DNA from 2 places in the Bradyrhizobium sp. PMVTL-01 genome. Region 2 is predicted to be linked to the other one. Evidence: predicted binding sites of a transcription regulator. Region 2 holds the regulator's gene; the other holds the start of a gene.
The links. The regulator HrcA, encoded in region 2, represses chaperone genes, less so after heat shock. The targets are predictions, from matches to a motif close to GTTAGCACTCNCNNNNNGNGAGTGCTAAC.

Region 1 (7,249 bases), 3.2 Mb from region 2:
GATCGACGTTCTGGTGGTGCGCACGGACGCCTGCGAAGCCGATCTCAACCACCGCATCGAGGCGGGCGAGCCCTATTTCCACGATCTGCGCTCGCGCTGGTCGGCGGCCTTGCGCGCCGCGCACCAGAACATCCCGCGCCCGCCCTACAAGAACGAAAAAGAATCCAAAACCTGACAGAAGAGAAAAGGCAGGAAACGATGAGTGAAGCGAAAAAGATCGCAGTGGTGACGGGCGCGGGCACCGGTGTCGGGCGCGCGGCATCGCTGGCGCTGATGAACACCGGCTTCACCGTGGTGCTCGCAGGCCGTCGGCTCGACATGCTCGAGGAGACCGCCAAGCTCGGCCCGGCGGGAAAGAGCCTGTGCGTCACCGCCGACATGACCAAGCCGGACCAGATCGCCGCGCTGTTCGACAAGGTGAAGGCGACCTATGGCCGGCTCGACGTGCTCTTCAACAATGCCGGCATGGGCGCGCCCGCCGTCAACTTCGAGGACCTCAGCCTCGAGCAGTGGCAGGCGGTGGTGAACACCAACCTCACCGGCCCGTTCCTGTGCACCCAGCACGCCTTCCGCATCATGAAGGACCAGACCCCGCGCGGCGGCCGCATCATCAACAACGGCTCGATCTCGGCGCATGCGCCGCGGCCGTTCTCGGCGGCCTACACCTCGACCAAGCACGCCATCACAGGCCTCACCAAGGCCAGCAACCTCGACGGACGCATGTATGACATCGCGGTCGGCCAGGTCGATATCGGCAATGCCGCAACCCCGATGACCGACCGCATGGTCAATGGCCCCGGCGTGCTGCAGCCCGACGGCACCACCAAGCACGAGCCGCGCATGGACGCCAAGGCGGTCGGCGATGCGGTCGCCTACATGGCCGGCCTGCCGCTCGATGCCAACGTGCTGACGATGACGGTCATGGCGACCAAGATGCCGTTCGTCGGACGGGGCTGACAAAAATTGCGAAAACAACCCCATGCACAGTAGGCGGCAAGAGGCGCCGACTTCTGCCGGCTGCTGGGATGGCGCGAGTTAAGTCCACGAGCTGTTTCAACAATCCTCCTTGCGCGCGCCTTGTCCGCCATAGCTCGAAGAGCGACGGCGGAAGCCAAGCAATCCAGGCTGCCTCCGCGGCGAGATTCTGGATTGCTTCGTCGCAAGGGCTCCTCGCAATGACGTCGAGAGGGGTATCCCCTACTCCAGGCTCTCCACCTGCCGCAGGCTCGGAAACAGCTTCATCCAGAGCAGCGCCACTGCAACCGTGCAGACGCCGCCGAGCACGGCGGCGGGCATGGTGCCGAACAGGGCGGCCGTCAGCCCGCTCTCGAACTGGCCGAGCTGGTTCGACGCGTTGATGAACAGGAAATTCACCGCACCGACCCGGCCGCGCATCTCGTCCGGCGTCGACAGCTGCACCAGCGAGAAGCGGATCACGACGCTGATCGTGTCGGCTGCGCCGAGGATCGCGAGCGACAGCACCGACAGCCACATCCATGACGACAACGCGAACACGATCGTGGCGATGCCGAACACGATCACGGCCTGGAACATGCGCAGGCCCACATGGCGCGAGATGGCCTGACGGGCCAGCACCATGGTCATCAGCAGCGCGCCGACCGCGGGCGCCGCACGCAGCACGCCGAGACCGACCGGGCCGGTCTGCAGGATGTCACGGGCGTAGATCGGCAGCAGCGCGGTGACGCCGCCGAACAGCACCGCGAACAGATCGAGCGAGATGGTGCCGAGAATCGCGGGATTGCTGCGGATGAATCGGACCCCGGCGAAGATATTGTCCGCGTCGTCCATGTCCTTGGTGACGGCCTGCGGGCGCGGCCGGATGAAGCCCGTCAGGATCATCCCAAGAATCCAGAACAGCAGCATCAAGGCATAGGCGAAATGTGGCGCGATCGCGTAGGCGAAACCGCCGAGTGCGGGACCGGTGATGGTCGCGACCTGCCCCGCACCGCTCGCCACCGCGGTGGCGCGCTGGAGCGATCCCTGCGGCGCGATCAGCGGCAGCAGCGCCGCGGTTGTCGGGCTCTCGAAGGCGCCGGCAATGCCGAGCACGAAAGTCGCGATGAAGATCTGCACCTCGCTGACCGCGCCGAGATAGGTGATGGTTGCGAGATAGAGCGCGGTCAGAGCTTCCACGAGCTGGCAGAGCTGGACGACGCGCTTGCGCTCGAAACGGTCGGCGGCATGGCCGGCGACGAACACCAGCAGCGCGGTGGGCAGGAACTGCACGAGCCCGACCATGCCGAGATCGAAGGCCGAACCGGTGAGATCGTAGATCTGCCAGCCGATCGCGACCGCCGCGATCTGGCTCGAAAAGCGCGACAGGCTGCGTGAGAGCAGGAAGAACAGGAAGGCGCGGTGGGCGAGGAGCGCGCCGGCGCTGACCGGCGGATTTTGGGATCTTCGCTGCTCTGGCATCGCCTCTTCGGTCACCTCGGACTGCCGCTCCTTGATCTGATGGGCCTTCCCGCGTGGCTGAGACGGCTCCGCTTGTCAACAACGGGGCACTTCGGTGACCGGTCGGCATTGCCTTTGCAACGCACGCGCGGCCATAATCATTGGGGGTTTTGGGGACATCATGCTTCGCCTGCAATCGGCACTCGGCATTTTCGCATTGCTGCTGATCGCCTTCGCGCTGGCAGAGAATCGCCGCGCGGTCTCGCTGCGCCAGGCGGCGATCGGCCTCGCCGCGACCTTCATCACCGCGGTCGTGCTGTTGAAGCTGCCGGTCGTCGCCCATGCCTTCGGCGCCATCAACGACGCCGTCGGCGCGATCTCGGCGGCCTCGCGCGCCGGCTCCGCCTTCGTGTTCGGCTATGTCGGCGGCGGCCCCCTGCCCTTTGACCTGAAGGTGCCCGGCGCCGACTTCATCCTGGCGTTCCAGGCGTTGCCGATCGTGCTCGTCATGAGCGTGCTGACGACGCTGCTGTTCTATTGGCGCGTGCTGCCGCCGGTCGTGCGCGGCATGGCCTGGCTGCTGGAGCGCACCCTCGGGGTCGGCGGCGCGGTCGGCCTGTCGACCGCGGCCAACATCTTCCTCGGCATGGTCGAGGCGCCGCTGTTCGTGCGGCCGTATCTTTCGCAAATGTCCCGCAGCGAATTGTTCCTGGTCATGACCGGCGGCATGGCCGGCATCGCCGGAACGGTGCTGGTGCTCTATGCGACGCTGCTGGCTCCGCTCATCCCCGACGCCGCAGCCCATTTCGTCATCGCCTCGGTGCTGGGCGCACCGGCGGCGATCCTCGTCAGCCTGATCATGGTGCCGGAAACCTCCGACAAGCGCACCGGCGGCGCGCTGGACGATCCGGAGATGGAGGTCGCCAGCACGATGGACGCGATCGTGAAGGGCGCGAGCGCAGGGATCGAGCTGCTGATCAACATCGTCGCGATGCTGCTGGTGCTGGTGGCGCTGGTCTATCTCGTCAACGCCATTCTCGGCCTGTTGCCAAACATCGGGGGCGCCGCGATCTCGCTGCAGCGCCTGCTTGGCCTCGTCATGGCGCCGGTGTGCTGGCTGATGGGGTTGCCGTGGGACCAGGCGGTGACGGCCGGAAGCCTGATGGGCACCAAGACCGTGCTCAACGAGCTGATCGCCTATGTCGACTTCTCGAAGCTGCCGCCCGATGCGCTCGACCCGCGCTCGCGCCTGATCATGCTCTACGCGATGTGCGGCTTCGCCAATTTCGCCAGTCTCGGCATCATGATCGGCGGCCTGGGAGTGATGGCGCCGGAGCGGCGCGAGGAGATCAACGCGCTGGGACTCAAGTCGATCGTATCGGGGACGCTGACCACGTGCTTGATCGGGGCAGTGGTGGGGGTGTTGAGTTAGCTCTGTCCACCCATCATTGCGAGCGAAGCGAAGCAATCCAGAAATGCGTCTACGGAGTTAGTCTGGATTGCTTCGTCGCAAGGGCTCCTCGCAATGACGAGCGAGAGACCTGGGCGCCCCCTCCGACACCTACGCCTCTAAGCCTTCAGCTCCACCGTCTTGAATTCCGCCGGCAGGATCACCTCCAGCAATTCGACATCGTCCGAATAATCCAGGATCATGTGCTTGATCTTCGGCGGCTGGGTCCAGGCGCTGCCTTGCTTCATCAAGGTCTCGCCCTGCCCATCCATGTAGGTTTTCACCCAGCCCTTGAGCACATAGACCATCTGGAATTCGACGTCGTGGAAATGCAGCTTTGAGACCTCTGCCGGATCGCAGGGGCCTTGCAGGCGGATCACATGCGCCTGCGCGAGGCCATGGGTCGCATCGGCGATGCCGAGGTCGCGGTATTTTGCGTAGGCGCGCAAGCCGTCGGCCTTGAAGTCTTCTTCGCGGTGATGGCTGATCGCGATGCGCTGCTTCCGACGTGCGGGCCTCTTCGGTGCGGTGGTGCGCGCCTTTGCCTTCACCGCCTTGCGCGCGGAGGACCGCGCCGCGGCCCTGGCGCCGCTCCGCTTCTTCACCGCGGTCTTGGTTGCGGGTCTTGATGCCTTTTGCCTGGCCATTGTCTGCCTCCCTGATCTGGGCCGCGCCCGCCGGACGGGTGCAACCCGACGGCAGACTAGCCAGTCCTGGACCAGGCAGCAATTGCGGGCTCGGGCCAGCAGACGCGATGGAGCCGACCGCTCGTAGCTTGTCCGAAGCTGTCGTGGCGAACGGCCGTCGTCTCGTATCCGTTCCCCCGCGACTTAATCTCCCGCATGATGAGCCAGGAGTAGCAGCGTGTTCGTGGGGTGGGGAAAGCGAAGCGTGCCCACCATATCGGATGCGATCGCGGAGCAATGGCAAGCCCGGCGCGCGAGGAGCGCGCCTTTGCCCACCCGACGAGACCACGCCTTAAATCAATTTAGCCGGAACACGCCGTCGACGGCGCGCAGCTCGGCCGGCTTGATCAGCTTGGAATGCGCCACGGTGACCGAATGGAGCGGACCGTCGAGCTTTTCCTGCCAGAAGGCCAGGAAATCCGTCAGCGCCGGGAATTTTGGAAACATGTCGTAGTTCTGCCAGACATAGGTCTGGAGCAGCGAGGGATGATCCGGCATCCGGTAGAGAATTTGTGCCGTCGTCAGCCCGTAGCCCAGCATCTGTTTCCGGAAGTCTTCGGAAACACCCCCAACGCGCAGTCCCATGCCAAACCTCCTTTGCAGGAGCGCATACAGGGGGTGGCTTGATCCATGCCCCGGGAGCCACCCGGAATCGATGCGCTCACATGAGAGAAATGTGACGCAAACTGACAACCCATCTCAAGCCCAAAAGTTTAACAAGCTGTTGAAGTTCAATGCGTTAGCAGCAGACATGTCTCCGTGCTAATACGGTCTCCCAAGGGGCCTCGAAGAGGCCTCCAGGCTGGTTAACGATGGAAAAGAGATTCTGGCAGTCCCCGCTTCCGGGTGCTGATTTTTCTGCTAGAAGCCCTTGCCCCCGCAAAAATCCTGTCCTATTTCAACCTCGCTCGTGCTAGCACTCGCGGGCATCGATTGCTAACAATCCAAAATCCTCAACTCGTGCAAATGTTTAGGAGGACTGCATGAAATTCCGTCCGCTTCACGACCGCGTCGTGGTCAAGCGCATCGACGCAGAAGAGAAGACCGCAGGCGGCATCATCATTCCCGACACTGCCAAGGAAAAGCCCTCCCAGGGCGAAGTCGTCGCCGTTGGCCCGGGTGGCCGCGACGAAGCTGGCAAGCTGATCCCGATCGACCTCAAGGTCGGCGACCGCGTGCTGTTCGGCAAGTGGTCCGGCACCGAGGTCAAGATCGACGGCCAGGACCTGTTGATCATGAAGGAGAGCGACGTGATGGGCGTTCTCGAGGTCAACGAGTCCAAGAAGAAGGCGGCTTAAGAGCCCCTCTCCTCCCTCCAGTCAAACATTATCCAAGGAAAATTCCAGATGGCAGCCAAAGAAGTCAAATTCTCGGTTGAAGCGCGCGACAAGATGCTGCGCGGCGTCGACATCCTCGCCAATGCGGTGAAGGTCACGCTCGGTCCGAAGGGCCGCAACGTCGTGCTCGACAAGTCGTTCGGCGCGCCCCGCATCACCAAGGACGGCGTCACCGTCGCCAAGGAGATCGAGCTCGAGGACAAGTTCGAGAACATGGGCGCGCAGATGGTGCGCGAAGTCGCCTCCAAGTCCGCTGACGCGGCCGGCGACGGCACCACCACCGCGACCGTACTCGCGGCCGCGATCGTGAAGGAAGGCGCCAAGTCGGTCGCCGCCGGCATGAACCCGATGGACCTCAAGCGCGGTATCGACCTCGCGGTCGAAGCCGTGGTTGCTGACCTCGAGAAGAACTCGAAGAAGGTCACCTCGAACGACGAGATCGCCCAGGTCGGCACCATCTCGGCGAACGGCGATGCCGAGATCGGCAAGTTCCTCTCCGACGCCATGAAGAAGGTCGGCAACGAGGGTGTCATCACCGTCGAGGAAGCCAAGTCGCTCGAGACCGAGCTCGACGTCGTGGAGGGCATGCAGTTCGACCGCGGCTACATCTCGCCCTACTTCGTCACCAACGCCGACAAGATGCGCGTTGAGATGGACGACGCCTACATCCTCATCAACGAGAAGAAGCTCTCCTCGCTGAACGAGCTGCTGCCGCTGCTCGAGGCGGTGGTGCAGACCGGCAAGCCGCTGGTCATCGTCGCCGAGGACGTCGAAGGCGAAGCGCTCGCGACCCTGGTCGTGAACCGTCTGCGCGGCGGCCTGAAGGTCGCGGCCGTCAAGGCTCCAGGCTTCGGCGATCGCCGCAAGGCCATGCTGCAGGACATCGCGATCCTGACCGGCGGCCAGGCGATCTCGGAAGATCTCGGCATCAAGCTCGAGAACGTGACGCTCAACATGCTCGGTCGCGCCAAGAAGGTGATGATCGACAAGGAGAACACCACGATCGTCAACGGCGCCGGCAAGAAGGCCGACATCGAGGCGCGCGTGGCCCAGATCAAGGCGCAGATCGAGGAGACCACCTCGGACTACGACCGTGAGAAGCTCCAGGAGCGTCTCGCCAAGCTCGCCGGCGGCGTCGCGGTGATCCGCGTCGGCGGCGCGACCGAGGTCGAGGTGAAGGAGCGCAAGGATCGCGTTGATGACGCGATGCATGCGACCCGCGCGGCCGTCGAGGAAGGCATCGTCCCGGGCGGCGGCGTCGCCCTGCTCCGTGCTTCCGAGCAGCTCAAGGGCCTGCGCACCAAGAACGACGACCAGAAGACCGGCGTCGAGATCGTGCGCAAGGCGCTGTCGGCGCCCGC
Region 2 (7,249 bases):
TTCTCGACCGACTCCAGCATCGCCGGCCGCGGCGTCTACCTGCTCTCGTTCCTGCCGGAGTCCGACGTCAACCGCATCGTCGAATATTCGGCGAGCATCGGAAAGCGCTCCTTTGCCGTGCTGCTGCCCGATAACGCCTATGGCAATGTCGTCGAGGCCGCGGTGAAGGCGGCGGTGCCGCGGCGCGGCGGCCGCATCGTCGCGTTCGAGAAATACGGCGCCGATCGCGCCACGCCCGCGCGTGCCGTGGCGCAGCAGCTCGGCAGCGCCGATGCGTTGTTCATTGCGGACGACGGCGATGCCGTGGTTTCGGTAGCCGATGCGATGACCGCGGCGGGGGCGAACTTGCGCAACATCCAGCTGCTCGGCACCGGCCTGTGGGACAATCCGCGCGTCTATGCGAACTCGGCGCTGCAGGGCGGCCTCTATGCCGCGCCCGATCCGGCCGGTTTTCGCGCGTTCTCGGGCCGCTACCGCACGAAGTACGGCGCCGAGCCGATCCGCACCGCGACGCTCGCCTATGACGCGGTCGCACTCGTTGCCGCGCTGGCGCGCACGCAAGGTGGCCAGCGCTTCTCCTCCGATGTCCTCACCAATCCTTCCGGCTTCGCCGGCATCGACGGCCTGTTCCGCTTCCGCCCCGACGGCACCAACGAGCGCGGCCTTGCCGTGATGAAGGTGACGTCCGGCGGCGGCGTTGCGGTGGCGGGCTCGCCGAAGAGTTTTGGGGCGTAGTTCTCACCGCGGATGCTGCTGCGCTCCCTCGCCCCGCTTGCGGCAAGGCTTTCACATTTGAAAATTTTTCCCGCGGCCATCCTTCGAGACGCCCGCTTCAGGCGGGCTCCTCAGGCGGCGTGTAAGCGCCGTCTCGAAGGACGAGGCGTGCGCGCAGGCCGCCGCAACGAGCCATATGCGATAGCCCTGCCGCTTGCGGGGAGATGCGAAGATCTCGCTACGCCGCGAGATCCGCGACCACGGCATCCAGCACCGGGAATCCGCTGTTCGTCACGCGCAGCCGTCCCGTCGCATCGACCGTGATCGCGCCTTCCTCGCGCAGCAACGCGATGCGCCTGGGGTCGAGCGGTCGGCCTGACAGCGCCTTGTAGCGCTCGGGGTCGATGCCTTCGGCGAGGCGCAATCCCATCAGCAAGAATTCGTCGGCGCGCTCCTCGCTGTTGAGGAGATCGTCGGTGACGACGCCGTCGCCGTTGGTCTCGACCCGCAGCAGCCAGGCCTCGGGGCGCCTCTCCGTGGCGGTGGCATGGCGCACGCCGTCGATGTCGAGACGGCCGTGTGCGCCGGGACCGATGCCGGCATATTCCTCGCCGCGCCAGTAGACCAGATTGTGCCGGCACTCGGCGCCGCGCCGCGCGTGGTTGGAGATCTCGTAGGCGGGTAGCCCAAGCTTGTCGCAGGTCTCCTGCGTGACGTCGTAGAGCGCGCGTGAGACCGCTTCGTCCGGCGTCTTCAATTTGCCGGCCTGGTGCAGGCCGAAGAACGGCGTGCCTTCCTCGATCGTCAATTGATAGAGCGACAGATGCTCGGCCGCTTCATCGATGGCGTGCCTGAGCTCGTCGGCCCACATCGCCGGCGTCTGGTCGGGGCGGGCGTAGATCAGGTCGAACGAATAGCGGTCGAACGAGCGGCGCGCGATGGCGACGGCATCGAGCGCCTCGCGCGCGCTGTGCATGCGGCCGAGCGCCTTGAGCGAGGCATCGTCGAGTGCCTGCACGCCGAGCGAGACGCGGTTGACGCCGGCTGAACGATAGCCGGCAAAGCGCGTGGCTTCGACGCTGGTCGGGTTCGCTTCGAGCGTCACCTCGACGTCGCCGGCGACGGTCCAGTGCTTGCCGATCGCATCGAGCACCGCGCCGACTGTTGAAGGCTGCATCAGCGAGGGCGTGCCGCCGCCCAGAAAGATCGAGGTCACTTCACGTCCGGGCGCGCGCTCGGCCGTGGTTGCGATCTCGCGCGCGAAGGCCGACGCAAACCGCGCTTCGTCGATCGCGGCGTGGCGGACATGGCTGTTGAAGTCGCAATAGGGGCACTTCGACAGGCAGAACGGCCAGTGCACGTAGACGCCGAAGGCTTCCGATTCCTGTCTTGACGCGTTTTCCCGGCGCGAACCGGCATCCACTTCGCTCGACAACGCTCTAGCGCGGCTCAAGGCAGATCTCCGCCAGTTTCACGAAGGCGCGGGCGCGATGCGACAGGCCGAGGCCGAGCGGCGGCAGGCCGTGCTTCTCGATGCTTTCCATCTCGCCGAAGGTGCGGCTGTGGCCATCGGGCAGGAACATCGGATCGTAGCCGAAGCCGGCAGTGCCGCGCGGCGGCCACACCAGCGTGCCGTCGACCCGGGCCTCGACCTCCTCGAGATGATCGTCCGGCCACGCCACGCAGAGCGCGGAGACGAAATGCGCCGTTCGGCGGTCGGGCGTGGTCGCGCCCCGTTCCTGCAACAGCCGCTCGATCTGGGCCATCGCCGCGTTGAAATCCTTGGTCGGGCCGGCCCAGCGCGCGCTGTAGATGCCGGGCGCGCCGTCGAGCGCGTCGACGACGATACCGGAATCATCGGCGAACGCGGGAAGCTTCGTCGCCTTCGCCGCCGCGATCGCCTTGATCGCGGCGTTGCTGCCGAAGTCGTTGCCGGTTTCCGCGGGCTCGTCCAGGCCGAGCTCACCGGCCGACACCGCCTCGATCCCGTACGGCGCAAGCAACTCCTCCATCTCGGCGAGCTTGCCGGGATTGTGGGTGGCGATGACGAGCTTTCCGGTGATTCGGCGGTGCATGGGCCTATTGACTACGCGACAGCCAGTTTCTGCAAGTCCACGAGACGCGCGACGCCCTTGCGCGCCAGCGCCATCAACGCCAGGAACTCGGTTTCCGTGAACGGCTCGCGTTCCGCGGTGCCCTGCACCTCGATGATGCGGCCGTCGCCGGTCATGACGAAATTGGCGTCGGTCTCGGCCTCGGAATCCTCGGCATAATCGAGGTCGAGCACCGGCGTGCCGTTGTAGATGCCGCAGGAGATCGCGGCGACGTTGTCGCGCAGCACGTTGGCCTTGATCATGTTGCGCGCCTTCATCCAGTTGATGCAATCGGCGAGTGCGACCCAGGCGCCGGTGATCGAGGCCGTGCGGGTGCCGCCGTCGGCCTGGAGCACGTCGCAATCGACCGTGATCTGGCGCTCGCCGAGCGCTTCGAGATCGACGATGGTGCGAAGCGAGCGGCCGATCAGGCGCTGGATCTCGACGGTGCGGCCGCTCTGCTTGCCGGCCGAGGCCTCGCGGCGGGTGCGCTCGGAGGTCGCGCGCGGCAGCATGCCGTATTCGGCGGTGACCCAGCCGCGGCCCTGGCCCTTCAGCCACGGCGGCAGGCGGTCTTCCAGCGTGGCGGTGACCAGCACATGGGTGTCGCCGAATTTCACCAGGCACGAGCCTTCCGCATATTTGACCACGCCGCGCTCCAGCGTCACGGGGCGCAATTCGTCGGGCGCACGGCGGCTTGGCCGCATGGGAAATCCTCCAAAACTTTCGGAAAAGGGCTGTTCGCGGTGCTTGTAGGTGGGGTCAGGGTGAGCGGCAAGGGGGAAGATCAGCGCTTAATCGCCCCCGGTTTTCCACCCCGCAAACGCCACGCTTGTCAGAACCGTCCCGGATGGACAAATTATGAGCATCTGAGAGGAGTTAACCGTCTGTGGCCCATCACGATCCGATCCATCTGATCGCGCCGCGCGCAGGCCTCGCCCAGCTCAACGAGCGTTCCCGCGACATCTTTCGTCAAATTGTCGAAAGCTATCTCGCAACCGGCGAGCCGGTCGGCTCGCGCAACATTTCCCGCCTGATCGCCACGCCGCTGTCGCCGGCCTCGGTCCGTAACGTCATGGCGGACCTGGAACAGCTCGGCCTGATCTATGCCCCGCACACCTCGGCGGGCCGGCTGCCGACGGAACTCGGGCTGCGCTTCTTCGTCGACGCCCTGATGCAGGTCGGCGATCTCACCGAGGCCGAACGGCAGTCGATCCAGAGCCAGCTTGCCACGGTCGGCCAGGCCCAGTCGGTCGAGGCGGCACTGGACCAGGCGCTGACGCGGCTGTCGGGCCTGACCCGTGCGGCAGCGGTGGTGCTGACCCCGAAATCCAATGCGCGGCTCAAGCACATCGAATTCGTCCGGCTGGAACCGGAAAAGGCGCTGGTGATCCTGGTCGGCGAGGACGGCCAGGTCGAAAACCGCGTGCTGACGCTGCCGCCCGGAGTTCCATCGTCCGCGATCACCGAAGCCGGCAATTTCCTCAATGCGCGGATTCGCGGGCGGACCCTGGCCGAGGCGCGGCTCGAGCTCGAAACCGCGCTCGGGCAAGCCCGCGCCGAGCTCGATCAATTGACGCAGAAAGTGATCTCGGCCGGCATCGCCAGCTGGTCCGGCGGCGAGAACGAGGACCGCCAGCTGATCGTCCGCGGCCACGCCAATCTGCTGGAAGATCTGCACGCGCTGGAGGATCTGGAGCGCGTGCGCCTGCTGTTCGACGATCTCGAGACCAAGCGCGGCGTCATCGACCTCTTGGGCCGGGCCGAGACCGCGGAGGGCGTGCGCATCTTCATCGGTTCCGAGAACAAGCTGTTTTCCTTGTCCGGCTCCTCCACGATCATCTCGCCCTATCGGGATGCCGCCGGCCACATCGTCGGTGTTTTGGGCGTGATCGGGCCGACGCGGCTGAATTACGCCCGCGTGATCCCGACCGTCGACTACGCCGCCCGCATCGTCAGCCGCCTCCTGGGGGGCTGACCGGCGTTTGCGCCGATCACGGGCGCTTGATTTTCGGACGCTTAGGCACGATATCCGGGCCAACAATCCCTGGAAACGAGTTCGAGATCAGAGCCGATGACCGAGCAAGACCGGCAACCCGAAGACACGACTGCAGCGACCGGCGAGCCCGTGGTGTCAAAACCCTACATCATGCCCGACGATCCCGAGCCCGGCTCGGTGGAGACATTGCAGAAGGAAGCAGCCGAGGCGCGCGATCGCATGCTGCGGACGCTGGCCGAGATGGAGAATTTGCGCAAGCGCACCACGAAGGAGGTCGCTGACGCCCGTCTTTATGGCATCACCGGCTTTGCCCGCGACGTGCTCGACATCGCCGACAATCTCCAGCGCGCGCTCGATGCCGTTCCGGCCGAAGCGCGTGCTGCGGCCGATCCCGGGCTGACCTCGCTGATCGAGGGCGTCGAGCTCACCGAGCGCTCGCTGCTCAACGCGCTGGAAAAGCACGGCGTGAAGAAGTTCGATCCCTTGGGCCAGAAATTCGACCCGAACTTCCAGCAGGCGATGTTCGAAGTGCCCGATGCGTCGGTGCCGTCGGGCACCGTCGTGCAGGTCGTGCAGGCCGGCTACACCATCGGCGAGCGCGTGCTGCGCCCGGCGCTGGTCGGTGTCGCCAAGGGCGGCGCGAAGCCTGCGCCCGCGGCGAACAACAACGAGTCGAGCGGCGCGACGAACTGAGTCTTAGAACCCTCCCTCGTGGTGAGGAGCCGCGCCCTTGCGCGGCGCCTCGAACCATGAAGGGCAAGATGTTACGGCGGGGCCCTTCATCCTTCGAGGCGCGCGCGAAGGAGCGCGCTCCTCAGCGCCGCCTACGCACTCACCGCGATATCCGCGGACTGAATCCGCTTCACGCCGGCCTTGGCCATGTCGGCCCAGGCCTTTGCCAGCGAGCCCTGGGTGTCGATGCCGCGGCAGGCGTCTTCCACCACATAGACCTCGAAGCCCGCCTTGCGTGCGTCCAGCGCGGTCCAGGCGACGCAGAAATCCGTCGCAAGGCCAGCGACGAACACGCGCTTGATCTTGCGGCCCTTCAGGTAGCCGGCGAGGCCCGTCGAGGTCTTGCCGTCGGCTTCGAGGAACGCTGAATAGCTGTCGACGTCCTTGTGAAACCCCTTGCGGATGATGAGCTCGGCATGCGGGATCGACAGGTCCTTCGACAGCGCGGCGCCATCGGTGCCCTGCACGCAATGATCCGGCCACAGCACCTGCTTGCCGTAGGGCAGGTCGATGGTCTCGAACGGCTTCTTGCCGGAATGCACCGACGCAAACGACACGTGGCCGGGCGTGTGCCAGTCCTGCGTCATCACCACGTTCGCAAACGCTTTGGCCATCTTGTTGATGACGGGCACCACCTGTTCGCCTTCCTTCACCGCAAGGCTGCCGCCGGGCAGGAAACAGTTTTGCACGTCGATCACGAGCAGCGCGGACGCATCGTCCGGCTTGATCGATGCCGCTGCAAACGGCGCGGTTGGCGCGAGGGTCGCCAGCGCCGTCGTTCCAAGCATTGCCAAGATTTGTCGCCGATCCAGCATCATTCGTCTCCCGCCGGGATGATCCAACCGGGGAAGTATACGAACAGAAGCCCGAAAATGCAGCCGGGTTTGGTGAGGGCTTGGGCTACCCCTTCGGCTGGATCCCGTCGCGCACGGCGCGGAAGCGGGTGAAGGCGGCTTGCCACTGGTCGCGCGGGGCGCTGGCGATGATGCGCAGCGAGGCGCCGCCGCTCGAGAAGCGGATCCACTGCACCACGGTCACCGGCGTCTTGTCCTTGCCGCTGACGCCGTCAATCCGGGTCTCGAAGCCCTGCTGGCCGTTGATGCGGATCGGCTCCGACATGGTGACGCGGGATTCGCGCACGCCGGGGATCTGGAGCGCGGCCTCCTGGGCGAAGCGGGCGCGATCGTCGGCGGCTTGCGGGGTCGCGCCGATCAGGCCGAGGATCATGAACGGCTTCGACTCATAGCCTGCGCTCTCGTTGCCGTCGGCGAGGATGATGCTGGAGCCCGGCGCCAGCGTGCGGATGTCCTTGAAGTCGGCGAGATCGGTGATCTTGAACGGCATCAAGGCGATCTGCTCCTCGGTCGAGACCTGCTTGCGGGTGGTGGCGCTCGCGAACATCTGCCGAACCGCCTCGTCGGTGTAGATCTTGGTCGCATTCTCCGGGATCTGCACCGCGACATAGCCGGAGAAGCCGGCGCCCGGCACGATCATCGAATAGCGTTTCACCGGGGTCTCCCCGGCCTTGCCGCTCTCGGTGGTGAAATAGGCAAGGCCCGCGGGCGTCTCGATCTTATCCTGCTTGACGCCGCCAGCGCCGGCCGGATTGGAATTGAAGGCGCTCACGACCTCGCCATAGGCCGCCGGCGGCAGCTCGGTGATCAGCACCTTGACGCTGCCGTCCTCGCTCTCGAAGCCCGGAAAGGTTTTT

Region 1: ACRQ5Q_RS16260 (co-chaperone GroES) is a predicted target of HrcA. The motif match lies at 5,464-5,492, and genes of this name have one in related genera.

The regions. Positions count from the first base shown of each region.
Region 1 covers NZ_CP193982.1:3,425,554-3,432,802, reverse strand. The annotation lists gene ACRQ5Q_RS16290 (peptidase) at 1-175, shown strand, start outside; gene ACRQ5Q_RS16285 (SDR family oxidoreductase) at 199-957, shown strand; gene ACRQ5Q_RS16280 (MFS transporter) at 1,198-2,436, opposite strand; gene ACRQ5Q_RS16275 (NupC/NupG family nucleoside CNT transporter) at 2,597-3,847, shown strand; gene ACRQ5Q_RS16270 (cupin domain-containing protein) at 3,985-4,512, opposite strand; gene ACRQ5Q_RS16265 (usg protein) at 4,849-5,136, opposite strand; gene ACRQ5Q_RS16260 (co-chaperone GroES) at 5,535-5,849, shown strand; gene groL (chaperonin GroEL) at 5,898-7,249, shown strand, end outside.
Region 2 covers NZ_CP193982.1:187,221-194,469, reverse strand. The annotation lists gene ACRQ5Q_RS00895 (penicillin-binding protein activator) at 1-735, shown strand, start outside; gene hemW (radical SAM family heme chaperone HemW) at 953-2,137, opposite strand; gene rdgB (RdgB/HAM1 family non-canonical purine NTP pyrophosphatase) at 2,154-2,789, opposite strand; gene rph (ribonuclease PH) at 2,801-3,514, opposite strand; gene hrcA (heat-inducible transcriptional repressor HrcA) at 3,697-4,785, shown strand; gene grpE (nucleotide exchange factor GrpE) at 4,882-5,499, shown strand; gene pncA (bifunctional nicotinamidase/pyrazinamidase) at 5,631-6,353, opposite strand; gene ACRQ5Q_RS00860 (hypothetical protein) at 6,439-7,249, opposite strand, start outside.